Regions from separate parts of the Paenibacillus sp. BIC5C1 genome, predicted to be linked through region 2. Evidence: riboswitches for the same ligand, from Rfam matches in the RefSeq annotation. Region 2 holds a riboswitch; each other region holds the start of a gene.
The links. Region 2 has a riboswitch for cyclic di-AMP ahead of RS891_RS10310 (C40 family peptidase). Riboswitches for the same ligand answer to the same signal wherever they lie in the genome.

Region 1 (5,056 bases), 660 kb from region 2:
ATTGTCACAGGACGGGATTTGGCCCAAGCCTGCCGCGAACGGTTCAGTATGCCTGTGGTTATGGTGTTATGGATCTTGTGTGAGCTTGCGATTGCAGCCACCGACCTTGCCGAGGTTATTGGTTCGGCCATCGCGCTCAAGCTGCTGTTCAACATTCCCATGTTATACGGCGTCATAATTACTGCTGTCGATGTACTCGTCATTCTTTTGCTGCAAAATAAAGGCTTCCGAGCATTGGAATCGCTCGTTATTGTGCTGATGGCTACCATCGCCCTCTGCTTCGGGATTGACCTGTTTCTCGCTAAACCGGATATGGGCGGCGTCATGCATGGTTTTGTACCCAGTGCCGAGATTTTGCAAAATCCAGCCATGCTCTACATCGCTATCGGGATTATCGGTGCTACCGTGATGCCCCATAATCTGTATCTGCACTCTTCCATCGTGCAGACACGTCAGATTGAACAGACACCTCAGGGCAAAAAAGAAGCGATCCGGTATTCCACCATGGATTCAACCATTGCTTTAACGCTGGCCCTTTTCATCAATGCTGCTATTCTGATTGTGTCTGCTGCCGTGTTCCATAGTGCAGGTATGACTCAGGTCGCGGAAATTACGGATGCTTACCACCTGTTGACACCTCTGCTGGGTACTACCATCGCCAGCATCCTCTTCGGTGTAGCCCTGCTGGCTTCCGGCCAGAACTCTACACTCACCGGCACGTTGTCCGGACAGATTGTAATGGAAGGCTTCCTGAACATTCGTATCCCAGCATGGCTTCGTCGACTGGTTACACGTCTGATTGCAATCATTCCGGCAGTTATCGTAACAGCCATTGCCGGAGAGCACGGAACAGAGGAACTGCTGATTCTGAGCCAGGTTGTGCTGTCTTTACAGCTACCCTTTGCCGTCATTCCACTGGTGATGTTTACGAGTGACAAAAAAAGCATGGGGGCTTTTGCCAACAAGCTGTGGCTCAAAATCATCTCCTGGATCATTGCTGGAGTTATCGTTGTCCTGAATGTGTATCTGATTATCCAGACCATTCTGTTATTCTAGTTTAAACGGAACTACACGGAATTTTGTCTAACTCAAAAAGGCTGATCAACTCAAGTAACGTCTACCTTGAGATGATCAGCCTTTTATATGTTTGAGCAGCCACCTGATCCATACCTATTAGATCTTACATACTGCTCTTATTTAGTTATCTGAACTTTGAGTTACCATTAACAATGGAAGGAGTTCCTCCAGCGATTCAACAGTCCAGTCTGGACGCTCTGCATCTGCAAGCTCCGGCTGGAACCTGCCATAACCCTGCAAAATCCGGATCGTGTGCATACCCAGCTTCTTAGCCGGAATAATATCATTATCAATCCTGTCGCCGATCATGACCGCTTCCTCGGGTTTACATCCAGCCTGTTTCAATGCTACAGCATACAATTCAGGATCAGGCTTGGACACTCCTTCTTCAGCCGAACAGGCCAGCACATCCACATACTTGCGCAAGCCGTAGCTATCCAGCCGATTTTCCGTCCCTGGGCTCTGATTGGCAATGATACCAATCTTATAGTGCTGCGACAACGTCTGGAGAACAGCGTCGGCTGACGCGAAGGGGCGCTCAAGCTCTTTGCGGAACTTCAGCTTCTCCTGTATCTGTTCCCGGTGCCCCTCGTCGCTGATAAGGGTACGAATAGCCAATTTCATCGGCCATTGCTCGTAATTTCGGTAGGAGGCGGCAAATATATCTCGCACCGTCTGCATCTCCACCTGATAACCAAGCGCACAAGCTTCACGAACGAATTGACCGATAATATCATCTACCGGCTCCCATTCGTCCACGAGCGTATCCCCCACATCAAAGAATAACCATTGTATTCCACGTACATCCGGCACGCCTATTCCTCCTCGTTAGCCACAGGAAATTTCCCTATTTCCCAAACCATAAAAAAGAAGACCCACCATCATGCATGAGTCTCCTCAAGATTCCATTTATTTATGATTTCAATTATAACAGGCAGCTGACACTGGATCAATCACAGGAATAGTACTAACCACTAGCCATTAAGCAGAAACCCAACTTCCCCATTCAAGGAATATACAATACGGTCTGCGCCCATTCCCCGATAGATCCCTTTGGGATGGCTTTGTTCCGTAATGACACACAAGGACTTGGACGTCCAGGAGCGGCAAATCTGCAAATATCGACAGGTCAGGTTTAGGCTATTTTCAAAAATAAAAACATTGCCGACACTGCCTTGCGGCAAAAACCATTTCTGAGCTGCAGCCGTGTTCATGCGAATAACATGCTCCACACCGATTCTCCGGAGCCTGCGCTCTTCCCCTGCACTGTTGGTCAGAACGGCAAACGGCATTTTTTTGTACATCAGCAATTTGATAAATTTACGTCCTGCTTCATTTGGAGCAGTCACTAAGATCATCTCTTTATCCATCATTCGTTCCTCCCTTGGCGTGAAAAGACAACAAAAAAGAAGCGTGGGGGACCAAGGCCTCCCGGACGCTTCTTCAATAATCCATAGCAAAAAGACACTATGAACCAGCGTACGGCTTGTTGCCTCTCCCTTTAACGCTTACGAGGTTAGCTGACGGATTCGGGCGCGAGAGTCGCCCTATTTCCGGCTGTCACCGGAAAATTCACCCCATGGATGCCTACTGTCCTGGACAGTTCATCCTGTTGGTTCCCCCGTTTCCCACCCATGAATGAATGGAAACTCAGCGATTAAAACATCGTTCTTTTATAATCATTAATCAGAGCGATATTATCGTTTGTTTCGTTTTTCATGTAAAATTTAATTTAAATTGGAATTACGATATGAATCATACACCCGTGCCATATTGGTGTAAAGTCTGCGCAGATCACCGAATCGACGGATTTTTGCCATTTCCCATCAATAATAGCGCTTACAACGACTCTATTCTCTACCCATCTCATCAAAGCTCTCTAATTCTCTCTTTAGCGAAAATTAGGCATTAAATCAGTCACAGATCATACACGACAGGTTCAAATTGAGTTAAAAAAGCAATATTAATTTTGCAATATTTAATTGCAATCAATATAATAGAAGAAAGAAGAATATGAAATGGAGGCGATTTTCATGTCAGTCTACGACTACAAAGTAAACACCCTTCGCGGTCAGGAAGTTGAAATGTCCAACTATCGTGACAAAGTACTGCTTATCGTGAATACAGCAAGCCAATGCGGCCTCACACCTCAATTTAAAGGTCTGCAAGAGCTTCAGGACAAGTTCAAAGACTCCCCATTTGAAGTTCTTGGTTTTCCAAGCAACCAGTTTGCACAGGAAAAAGGCTCCTCTGATGATATTGCCGAGTTCTGTCAGATGAACTATGGTGTCAGCTTCCCGATGTTCGAGAAAATCGATGTGAATGGTTCAAGCGCTCACCCTCTATTCCAACACCTTACCAAAGAAGCACCGGGCGTACTCGGCTCCAAAGCCATCAAATGGAACTTTACCAAATTTCTTGTGGACCAGAACGGACGTGTTCTGAAACGGTATGCTCCCAAAACAACACCTGATAAAATTGAAGCGGACATCAAAGAATTGCTTAAATAACAAGTGAAGGCCATCCGACCCCGGCAGACAGAATGAGCATGCATTCAGGGGAAACGGGTGACCTTTTTTTTGTCTGGACTCATCTTGATTGTAAAAAAACACAAAAAAAGAAGCTCCCCATACGGGAAGCTTCTTCCTAATCATTCTTATGATGCGGTCGAGAGGACTCGAACCTCCACGGGTATACACCCACTACCCCCTCAAGATAGCGTGTCTGCCATTCCACCACGACCGCATGTCGTAAATAATCGGCAACAGAATTGATTATACCCGGTTCATGTTTAAAAGTAAAGTATTTTTATTAAAATCATTTTAACTGCATTTTTCCTTCCATAAATCGTATAATCTCGTCATTTTCTCCTACGAAGTGCATATGATTAAATTTGATCTCCTTTGTATATCCAATTAGGCTGATCACTCTACTTAATTTGTATTGCCATCCTTTACATCTCCTCAGCATAACATAACTAATTAAGTTATATAAAATAACATTAAATAGATTTAATATTTAAAAAACAAGAATATGTTGACAAAAAGCGGATATTTATGTGAATATATATATCATATAATTCGGATTTACAAACATAAAGCGAACTAAAAAGGAGTATAAATGTTATTTAACATAACATTTAACGAACGTAGGAGGCGAAAGATTGTGAACCGTGGGAATAAGCTGCTCGATTACGTCAAACTGCTTGATTCCTCTATCCAGGTTGGAGGCTTCACTCATTCCTTCGGAATGGATGCCCATATCGCTGAAGGTACCATTCGTAACGCCGAAGATCTCGAATCATTCATGCGCTGCCAATTGCACCCCAGCATCGCGCGTCTGGAAGGCATGGCGATTAAAGGCATATACACCGCCGCAGATCATAATGACGCATGGCGTACAGCACTCATCGACAAGCTCGTCCACGTCCAGCGGACACCAGTTAATCTTAGAGAACACGCCTCCACAATGGGCAAACGACTGATTAAACTGGCTCGTGCACTCCACCCCTGGATTGATTTTAGCCACCTCGAACAAACCCTGGCTAAGTATGAATCCGTCGGCTGCCTCTCCACCGTTCACGCCTGGATTAACCACCACCTCGAAATCCCTGTCGAGGAGGCGGTCCTTGGTTATCTGCATTCAGCCATGAGTGCCTGCATAACCGAAGCCTCCAAAGTGATTCCTCTTCATATCGATACAATCCAGGACCTGCTGGTTCGCCTGGCCGCAGATCTGGAGCATGAATGGCATACCGTCAGCGCCACCGCTGCCGATGGACTGGTACAACCAACCTCAATGTCCATGAAAACGTCGTTCCCAAGCTTTCACATGCTTGGAGCAGGGCTTCACGCCTATAGAGCCTAATCTAGCCCTTTTCCATCCCTAACCCGCCTCCTCACACTGTAAAAATATAAAAAACACGCCGCAACCCCATTGTTGGCGTGTTTTTTATGTCAATTATTTTGTCTATTTAACG
Region 2 (5,056 bases):
AAAGTTGATACCCCACTCGCCCAGAAGATCCGCGATGGAGTCAATGTACTTCTGTGAGCAAGGGTTTGAAAAATCAATTTTGTACGTGTACGAATCCCAAGCATCCATAACAACAAGCGGTTTTACTGCAATATCTTGCATACGACATGCCCCGCCCGTCCCATACACCTCAAGATTTTTATCATAGGCTGTGATGGATAATCCCGGAATGAGATAGATCCCGATCTTCTGTCCGTTATTATGGACATAATCGATGACCTCCTGAAATCCATTTGGATAAAGAACAGTACTCGGAATTGGACGGCCGTATTCATCTTCGTCACCGTTCCAGCCAGCATCAATATTAATGTATTCATATCCATGGGCTTGCAGCTTCTCGCGCATGGCGTCCGATTGCTTCTTAATACTCTCGGCCGATGTCCAGTTACCCGCCCCGTCATATACCTGCATGCTGTAACTGCTCCAACCCATATACGGCTTTTGGGCCAGACTCTTATCTGCTGCTTGTGCCACATTACCTGTTGTTCCGGTTATCCCGAACTGCACCGCCGCAATCATGAATACCATGAAACACATTGCAATCCTTTTTCCGATTCGTTTCAAATTATCCCTACCCCCTCTGAATTTGGTCATTCAAATTCCTGTTGATAGCGCTTCCATACGAGAAGAGAATAGTGGATGATGCATTCCCAAGATAGGTACAATTCGGTATTTTACGTACAATTAACCTGAATTATAGGGGCAAACCGTCGCAGAACAAACATATTTCCATTAATGGATAAATAAACAAATGAAAACTTCATCTTTGCTCAAGTCGAGGGAATGGGTAGAAAAAAATCAGGATGAGCAAATATCAAAATCTGCAAACAAATAAAAAAAGGTTCCTAAAGTGGCAACAATGCCATTCTAGGAACCTTTCTTGGTGTTACACATGATGCGGTCGAGAGGACTCGAACCTCCACGGGGGTTAGCCCACACGGACCTGAACCGTGCGCGTCTGCCAATTCCGCCACGACCGCGTATCTCTTATCTCCGAGAAATTACATCGCGGCGACAAGAGATAATATATCATGTGCAGGTAATTAGTGTCAACAAATAAATAAATCCTCTTCTAACGTGTAAAGCTTTTTATAAATTAGATCTTAGAAGGCCAGTTGCCGTACCAGGCATACCCGCCCCTTCTTTCCTTATCAATATCGCTGAGTTTGTATTTCACAACCCCATCACGTCCTACAAAGATCGGTTTATCCGTTCCAATTTCGTAAAAACGTGCCCAAATTGGCGCTGCACCTGAATCAGCTACGAGTTTGCTATCTCCGTTTTCTCTGACATACTTGTATCCTGTAATTTTAACGTTGTTGAACCAGGATTCTGCTGCTTGAATTGAAGCCTTAATTTTCGAGTTCGACGGTCTTGTTTTCAAAAACTTTACAATCGTACTGCTCTCTCCAGCACTTAGAGAAGGCACTTCATAAATCCTTGCTCCTGCAGGTTTTAGGGAGCTGGAATCATGCTGCTGTCCCCATGCAGTCAGTTTACCATTTGCTACAACCTGAGTATTGAGAATAGCATCCACACCTTTGGCAACTGATTTTTTACTGCGATCCGCAAGAGAGCTGTCGATGAATGAGAAATCACCTTTACGTGCACCTACTTCATCCAGCATGTACATGACATTAATCATGGCATCGTCGTTGAAGGTAATGTGTTTGTGATAGCCTGAGCTCTGGTATACTTGCGGCCATCCTCCATTGGAGTACTGCATATCTAACAAAAAGTTGATTCCTCTGATGGCAGCAGCCGAATATCGCGGATCATTCGTCTTTTTAAATTCTTTGGCTAGTCTTCTAATTTCTGAGTATGTAGCTTTGTTATCAATCGTAGATTTGGCCCACTCACCACTTGTTTCTTTGTAATCCTTCTTCCATCCCCCGTCAGGACGTTGATTCTTCAAAATATCTGAGATACTTGCTGTTGTTCCAGAGGCGTCTGCAGCAGATACCTTAACAGCAGGCTGAAATACCATTCCGATAACAGAGAAAACCATTGTACATGCCATAACCAAAGATGCAAACCTTGCTTGTTCCTTCACCATCGTTTAGAACACTCCCCAATTCATTTTCTGCAAACTGTTTTCCTTGCGCCTACTTCCTCCTTATATTTGTTTTAAAACTCAAACTATTTCTTTAAATCCAATAAATGGAACTCATAATTAGAAGTCTATGCAAAAAGTTGTATTTTGTCAATATTTGCAACAATATGTAACAAATTCATTGGCTTAACCTACTAATTCTAGTCTAATCGTATGTGAGAAAGCCAATAAATTGTCCAATTTCTTTCCCTCTGAAACAGTAGTTACTTTTTTGTCATCTATTAAAACACTTCATTCGAGTTATTTCTACATAAAAAGCGATAATTCCGTTAACATTGAGATGATAAGAAGTGTTCAAGAACGGTTTGACATTTTCGCATTTATGCAATATAGTTTCAAAAGGTTACAAAAACTTAATTATTCATTTGCCGAGTTTCATGTTTGAAAACGGGGGAACCATTTTGGGTGAATTATTCTTATACATAGGAAATATAGGGAACCTTCTACCGAACCCTTAGCTAACTCCGTAGGCATCGAAGGGAGAACAAAAATTTTGAAAAAGCTTATCATCTCCATTTTTGGAGCAGCAGTTCTATTTACATCCGGTGCAGCAAGCACAGAGGCAAGCAGTATTAACACCGTCGTTAACAACATGACAGGCATACCTTACAAATGGGGCGGCACAACATTGGCCGGATTTGATTGCTCTGGATTTATGAGATATATTTTCAACAAATATAGCATTGAATTACCACGCACTTCCCAGCAACAAGCTAAGGCCGGCACTCCGGTATCCAAAGCTAATCTGCGTACGGGTGACCTGGTATTCTTTAATACGATGGGCAATGGCATTTCACATACAGGTGTATATATCGGGGGCGGACAATTCGCTCATGCTTCAAGCAGCAAGGGTGTCAGCATCACTCAATTATCCAATCCTTACTTCAATGATCGTTACGTAACAGCACGCCGGGTAACGGGACAGTTTATGTATAACAAGATGCTGGGCAAAATATAAGTTAAACACGAAAAGGCTTCGGTTATAACCGGAGCCTTTTCTTCGTCTATCTTTGTCTACAGTGATATTGAAATTGATTTTAATGTAAAGCCTTCTGTACTCTCAATGCACCCTGAGACAACGCATGGCCTCCGCCAACTGCTCCAGCCACAGCAACCGTCTCCATAATCTCCTGATCGGTCGCTCCTTTGGCACGTGCTTCTTCCACGTGGTAAAACGTACATACCTCATTGTTTGCAAACAAACCAATGCCCAGCGCAATCAGCTGTTTGGTCTTGGCATCAATCTCACCTGCCTGAAAACATTCTCCAGTGAATTCATGATAAGACTTCACCACAGCTGGAAGCACGTCGCTTAATTCACCAATCTGATCTTTATAGGCATGAACCTTATCATTCATCAATGTCATGGTACCGCACATCCTCTCGGCTGATATGTTACAAGCTCTCACTGTACCTATCTTTTCTCCCGAGAGGTGCAATTATGCCAATACATCCATGGTAAATGAACCTAAAAACGCCTGTCCTATTCTTCGAGCGGGCTCTTGCGTGGTTCGCTGAACAGCTGATACTGATAATTCCGATCAAGCTTAACCACACGACGATTCTGACGGCGAATGAGCACCTGCTCCCCGTCCCAGGCCACTACAATGCCTGTCACATCATTGGACTGAATCTCGTCCCGTACTACCCTTACTTTTTCACCCGATAAACGCAGTGCATCCAATTCTGCATCACTGATCATATTCATGGCGCCTACTTTCCCAAAAAAATTATTTACAAAAAGAGACCTAAATGAAAAGTCATTTAGGTCTCACGTGACTGTATTGGACTGTCATGTCATTCGAAAATATGTCCCGACTGAAAGTTACCGCTGCGCGTGCTCTTTGCTGTCGTTCTTCTCAAACCAAAAATCAAGCACTTTGGCGGACATCACACGTTCTTCAAGGTACTCCACTTGATGCGGTGTAAATTGTTCTTTCCAAGAGAAGGACAACTCTTCGCACAAGCCTACAATCGTCAGCAATTCTGACCAGGCTACGTAGCGTTTGTACCAGAAAAATTGAGGATGTTCAATCATATAGGGATAAAGGTCATCGAATTCCGTATGTTTACAATCCAGGGCACGCTCAAAATGTACTTTCGATTCAGCCAGCTTATCAATAAAAAATTGTTCTGTTGCCGGTTGGTTACCCATGGTGTTGCCTCCTCTCCCTAACATAACCCCATTATAAATGAAATCAGCGGTCATGCAAAGGCATTGTTATAAAAATAGGCACTTTTTCCTTTAAAAAGTCACAATTCGTTATCGTCAAATTGCACGGTGCCATCGTTCAGTGAACGAATGCGCACCAACGCTTCAACCGGGATACCCTGCTCACGAATGGTGCGCGCTCCGGCCTGAAAACATTTTTCGACCACGACACCGAATCCGACCAGTTCTGCACCCGAACGTTCGATAATTTTGATGACACCGCGAGCGGCATCTCCATTCGCAATGATATCATCAATAAACAAAATACGGTCATTCTCATGAATATATTCACGGGACACCATAATATCCGTTACGATCCCTTTGGTAAAAGAAGGCACTCTTTCACAGTAGGCATCGGGGTCAGCCAAAAGTGTTTTTTTGCGACGGGCAAATACCAGCGGAACACCCAGTTCATGTGCGGCAGCAAAAGCGACCGGAATCCCGGAAGACTCCACTGTAATGACCCGAGTTACACCACTTTCACGAAAACGGGCGGCAAATTCACGTCCCATTTCCATCGTCAATGCAGGATCAATCTGATGATTCAGCAGACCATCCAGCTTCAGCACCTGATCCGACATGACTACGCCTTCTTGTAAAATTCGTTGTTTCAATACTTCCATAATTTGACCTCCCAAGCCTATCCTATGACGTAAAAGTATCATAGATCCGGCTATCAGTTCAAGCGAAAT
Region 3 (5,056 bases), 2.2 Mb from region 2:
TATTTCCCAATTTGAAAGAAGTCACTATTCAGATTGGCCAAAGGAGGAAAAGACGGTAGCTCTTTGCGCAGCATTGCTCCATGATCTTGGACATGGGCCATTCTCTCACTCTATAGAAGAAGCTTTCGATATGAATCATGAGGATTGGACTTGTCGGATCATTACAGGTGATACCGAAGTAGGGGCGATCTTAAGATGGTATGCTCCTGATTTTCCCGAGAAAGTGGCTTCTGTAATTCAAAAAACGTATGAGCAACCTATTGTCGTTAATTTGGTCACCAGTCCGCTCGATGCGGACCGCATGGATTACTTGCTCCGGGATGCCTACTTTACAGGTGTGAATTATGGGACGATTGACCTTGATCGTATCCTGCGTATGCTGCGTCCATATCACGGACGAATCGTGGTCAAGGAGTCGGGCATGCACGCCGTGGAGGATTACTTGATGTCCAGGTACCAGATGTACTGGCAAATTTACTTTCATCCGGTTACCCGAAGTTCGGAAATTATATTGCGGCAAATATTTAAGCGGGCAAAAAGTCTCATACAGCAAGGTTTCCAATTCCGCTTCATGATTGATCCACTGCCCCAGTTATTCAATGGAGATTTATCAGTGGATGATTATTTGCAACTGGACGAAGCTTTGATTCAGACGGCATTTATGCAGTGGCGCAAAGAGGACGATGCTGTTCTAAGTGAGTTATGCGAACGATTTATAGATCGCAAATTATATAAGTATGTAGAGATTGAACAGATCGACGTAAACATGATTGAAGAGATTCGGGAAGCCTTCACTGTAGCCGGTCTCAATCCCGAGTATGATCTAGAAATTGATTTTCCAACGGATAATCCGTATGATGTGTTTCGTCCGGATGAATCCACGGACAAGCAGATTTTGCTGCTTGATCGGCAAGACAATTTACATGAGTTGTCAGAGGTGTCCGACATCGTCCGTTCAATTAGTGGTCTTCATCGCGGAAAGCATCATTTGTATTATCCGCAAAATAAGGTGGATGCGATTGTTCATGAATTACCGTCCCATATACGCCCCTATTTCTCACATTAAATGATGCGCATTGCTGTTCAAGAATCATGATGCAAAAAGCTTTCGAAAAGAGCTATTTTTCATGATACAGTAATCTGCTTTAATGGAGAGTACATGTAGATCGACATAATTTTGTAATCAGAGCAATTAGAATACAACCCGAGCTGCTAATAATAAGCACATATAGATATGAAGTAACTTGTTCGTTCTACATGTTGTGCTCAATAAACTAGTGGAATCAAATATAAAAAAACATGATCTAATTTAGTAAGACTTATGTTCTGGTTAAGATGTGCAGGATGGAATAAAAAGAGACAGTCGTTTATTCGACATGAAGGGAGAAATAAAGCATGATGTTGTTCGACACACATACACACTTGGATGCACCACAATTCGACGAGGACCGCGAGGAAATGATTCAGCGTGCTGTGGATGCAGGCGTTGGTCGCATGATTAACGTGGGCTTTAACCGGGAGACCATTCCATCCACGATGAAGCTGGCTGAAACCTATGATTTTATATATGCTGCGGTAGGATGGCACCCAGTGGATGCAATCACGATGCAGGAGGGTGATCTGGAATGGATTGCATCTTTATGCAAGCATGAAAAAGTGGTAGCCATTGGTGAAATTGGTCTAGACTATTACTGGGACACTTCACCGAAAGAGGTTCAGCATCGCGTATTACGACAACAAATTGGTCTGGCCCGCGAGTTGAATATGCCGATTGTCATTCACAACCGGGATGCGCATGAGGATATTGTAAAGATTCTGCGTGAAGAGAAAGCAGGAGAAGTAGGCGGTGTCATGCATTCCTTCTCTGGCAGTTGGGAAACGGCGAAAATGTGTCTGGATTTGGGCTTTCATCTTTCTTTCGGGGGACCAATCACGTTCAAAAATGCGAAGCAGCCCAAAGAGGTACTTGAGAAGGTTCCTATGGACCGATTTTTCATCGAAACGGATGCTCCTTATTTGACACCGCACCCTTATCGTGGAAAACGAAATGAGACAGCGCATGTACGTCTGGTTGCAGAAGCAGCTGCGGAAATTAAAGGCATTTCGGTAGAGGAAATTGCAGCAATAACGACCAAAAATGCCATGGAACGATTTGGGATTCGTTAAAAGATCGAGCAAAACGGGTGAAAAAGTGAGTTAGGCGGAGTTAATTTGCTTTTTGATTCAAATAAATCAAGAATATTACAATATTTTAACCAAATATTTAGAAAAACGTACTTGAACAACGCTTTACAACATGCATCGAAACAGGATATCATCTTTTCAGTGAATTGTTGTGCGGAAAATTGGACAGATGTTCGGGGGATGAACAAAGGGACACTTTCCGATGAAACAACATTACTTTCATGAATCAGTCTCGCTGAGTCTCCGTTAACGGAGAGCGGGGGAACCAATAGGGCTTAAACATCGGTGATTGCAGCCGATGCGCAACATGCGCTGACCCAAAAGCAGCGTATGAATCTGCGAAGCCGTATTTGATTTCTTCTTTGGGTCTCGGGGTGAATTCAAGGGCGTCCGCCATGAGCGGATGACCGGAGATAGGGCGGCTCTCTTTCGCCCGAACCCGACAGCTAACCTCGCAAGCGGAAAAAGAGAGGCAACCTCGTGCATGAATTTCCGATATTCAGAATCATTCGGAAGCCACGAAAGAGTTCCTCTTAAACTCTTTCTTTGGCTTTTTTGTTTTTGAATAAAAGAAATACTGTCATCATACGGTAAGTATTCAGGAGGATGACATCATGTTGCGAAGATTGATTCATGGTGCAGAACCGGATTATGTTGGTCCGATCTGTGTTCTGTAGAAAATTTGGTATAGTCGCGTCAAAGACATCATGCATTACTTTAGACGGCGAGGCTATGAAGGAGGACGGAGAAGTGGGCACATTCCAACCAGAAGAGACCCATGAGTCACGATCATCCAGTAAGTCTTTCGCGTTGCGGTGGAAGCATGAGAACATGCGTCAAATGGCATTGATCGCGATTTTCTCAATTGCGCTTACAATCATGATCTTGTTAGTCGTTTACGGTCAGGCCGGGAAACAAATTTCACTGGTTATTGATGGCAAAGCTCAAGTGGTAGAGACTCGTACAGGAATGCTTCAGGAAATGCTGGAGGAGCAGTCAATCACAGTCAGCCCTCACGATCAGGTATCCATGCCTTTGAATGGGGCGATCACAGATGGAGACCGCATCGTTATTGAGCGGGCCGTTCCAGTTAATATTACGGCAGACGGAGACACCAAGACTCTGTATACAACCGATTCATCGGTAAAAGATGCGATTAAAAAATCAGGTATTCAGATTGCAAGTGAAGACAAAGTTTATCCGGCGCTTGGAACCACTATTGAAGCGGATATGAAAATTCGTGTTGTGCGGGTAACAAAGCGTACGGTGGAAGTGGAACAGCCGATTGCTTATAAAGTGATCAAGACGGCTGACCCTAGCCTGTACAAAGGTGACAATCGTGTCATTGTGAGCGGTAAAGAAGGCACGCTTGTACAACATATTGAAAAGGTGTTCCAGGATGGAGAATTGGTCTCCAAAAAAATGGTGGGTAAATCGGTCGCAACGAATCGCGTTGATAAAGTGATTGCCGTTGGTACCAAAGCCAAACCTGTTGTGAAAGAGCCAGTGATTCAGACGGTATCGGCGCAGACTTCCACGACAAAAACAGCAACAACTACGAACTCGAAGAAAACCGCTGCCTCGGGCAGTAAAGTAATTACCGTTTCAGGCAGTTCTTTTAAATATTCTAAAGTATTAAAAAATGTATCCATGACGGCATACTCTTCTGAAGAGCCCGGTATCGGCACAAAAACGGCATCAGGTACTCGGGTAACCGAGGGACGTACCATTGCAGTGGATCCCAAAGTCATTCCAATTGGCTGGTGGGTGTATATCGAGGGCCTTGGCTTCCGTCGTGCGGAAGACACAGGTGGTGCCATTAAAGGCAACAAAATTGATGTGTATTATGATAGTGTGAAGCATGCCCTGAACTTCGGACGGAAGAAAGGCAAGACGGTATATGTGATTGGTCCGGTGAAGCCGGAAGCGAACTAAAATCGTTTTACTTTGAAATGGGAATGCTATAAAATATAAGCATGAATGAATCATGCGGAATATGCGGCGGGGGGGTCTGAATTCAGTCTCCCCCGCCGTTTGGCAGAGAAGAGGATATTCCTCTTCTTTTTGCGTTAGAAAGGAAGAAATGGAACATGATAAAAGAAGTGATCGTGGTTGAAGGTCGTGACGATACCGTAGCCATTCGGCGTGCGGTTCAGGCAGATACGATCGAGACTGGTGGGTCTGCTATCAACCAGCGCATTCTAAAGCGGATTGCACTTGCTCAAGAGAGACGTGGTGTGATCGTACTGACAGATCCGGATCATGCTGGAGAACGTATTCGTAAAATCATCGCCAATAAAGTACCTGGCTGCAAACATGCTTTCATTCCAGAGGCAGATGCTACGCGCAAAGGCGACATCGGAGTGGAGAACGCCTCACCGGAGGCGATTCGTCATGCACTGGCACGTGTACACACGTCATATGAAGGCGCACCAAGTCTGATCGATTGGGAGGATCTGATTGCGGCGGGACTGATTGTGCATCCACAGGCTGCTGCACGTCGTATGGAGATGGGCAATCTGCTGGGTATAGGTTACTGCAACGGCAAACAGTTCCACAAACGGTTGAGTGTATTCCAGATTACCCGGGAAGAATTCTCCGAAGCATTATCGCAAATTGAACGTGAAGGATTGTGAGCGTATGAAAGGCATGGAAGAAACCGTAGAGATTGCAACACCCAAACGAACCAAAGAAATTATTCAAAGACACGGATTTTCATTCAAGAAGAGCCTGGGTCAGAACTTTCTGATCGATCAAAATATATTAAACAAAATTGTAAATGCAGCTGATCTGGACGAGTCCAAGGGGGCACTTGAGATCGGACCAGGTATTGGCGCACTCACAGAACGTCTGGCTCGTGTAGCTGGTCCTG

Region 1: linked by a shared signal. The riboswitch ahead of RS891_RS07065 (HAD family hydrolase) and the one ahead of RS891_RS10310 (C40 family peptidase) in region 2 are both predicted to bind cyclic di-AMP.
Region 3: linked by a shared signal. The riboswitch ahead of RS891_RS00150 (resuscitation-promoting factor) and the one ahead of RS891_RS10310 (C40 family peptidase) in region 2 are both predicted to bind cyclic di-AMP.

Annotation. Positions count from the first base shown of each region.
Region 1 covers NZ_CP135922.1:1,571,545-1,576,600, reverse strand. The annotation lists gene RS891_RS07075 (Nramp family divalent metal transporter) at 1-1,056, shown strand, start outside; gene RS891_RS07070 (HAD family hydrolase) at 1,198-1,890, opposite strand; gene RS891_RS07065 (HAD family hydrolase) at 2,052-2,450, opposite strand; cyclic di-AMP (ydaO/yuaA leader) riboswitch at 2,568-2,743, opposite strand; gene RS891_RS07060 (glutathione peroxidase) at 3,111-3,587, shown strand; partial or broken gene RS891_RS31650 (hypothetical protein) at 3,563-3,631, opposite strand; tRNA gene RS891_RS07055 (tRNA-Leu) at 3,740-3,822, opposite strand; gene RS891_RS07050 (urease accessory protein UreF) at 4,198-4,944, shown strand.
Region 2 covers NZ_CP135922.1:2,230,991-2,236,046, reverse strand. The annotation lists gene RS891_RS10325 (X2-like carbohydrate binding domain-containing protein) at 1-603, opposite strand, end outside; tRNA gene RS891_RS10320 (tRNA-Leu) at 936-1,019, opposite strand; gene pelA (pectate lyase) at 1,136-2,095, opposite strand; cyclic di-AMP (ydaO/yuaA leader) riboswitch at 2,509-2,640, shown strand; gene RS891_RS10310 (C40 family peptidase) at 2,646-3,110, shown strand; gene RS891_RS10305 (carboxymuconolactone decarboxylase family protein) at 3,190-3,519, opposite strand; gene RS891_RS10300 (hypothetical protein) at 3,636-3,854, opposite strand; gene RS891_RS10295 (hypothetical protein) at 3,978-4,307, opposite strand; gene RS891_RS10290 (xanthine phosphoribosyltransferase) at 4,406-4,987, opposite strand.
Region 3 covers NZ_CP135922.1:30,436-35,491, forward strand. The annotation lists gene RS891_RS00140 (HD domain-containing protein) at 1-1,066, shown strand, start outside; gene RS891_RS00145 (TatD family hydrolase) at 1,396-2,166, shown strand; cyclic di-AMP (ydaO/yuaA leader) riboswitch at 2,408-2,661, shown strand; gene RS891_RS00150 (resuscitation-promoting factor) at 2,935-4,119, shown strand; gene rnmV (ribonuclease M5) at 4,275-4,820, shown strand; gene rsmA (16S rRNA (adenine(1518)-N(6)/adenine(1519)-N(6))-dimethyltransferase RsmA) at 4,825-5,056, shown strand, end outside.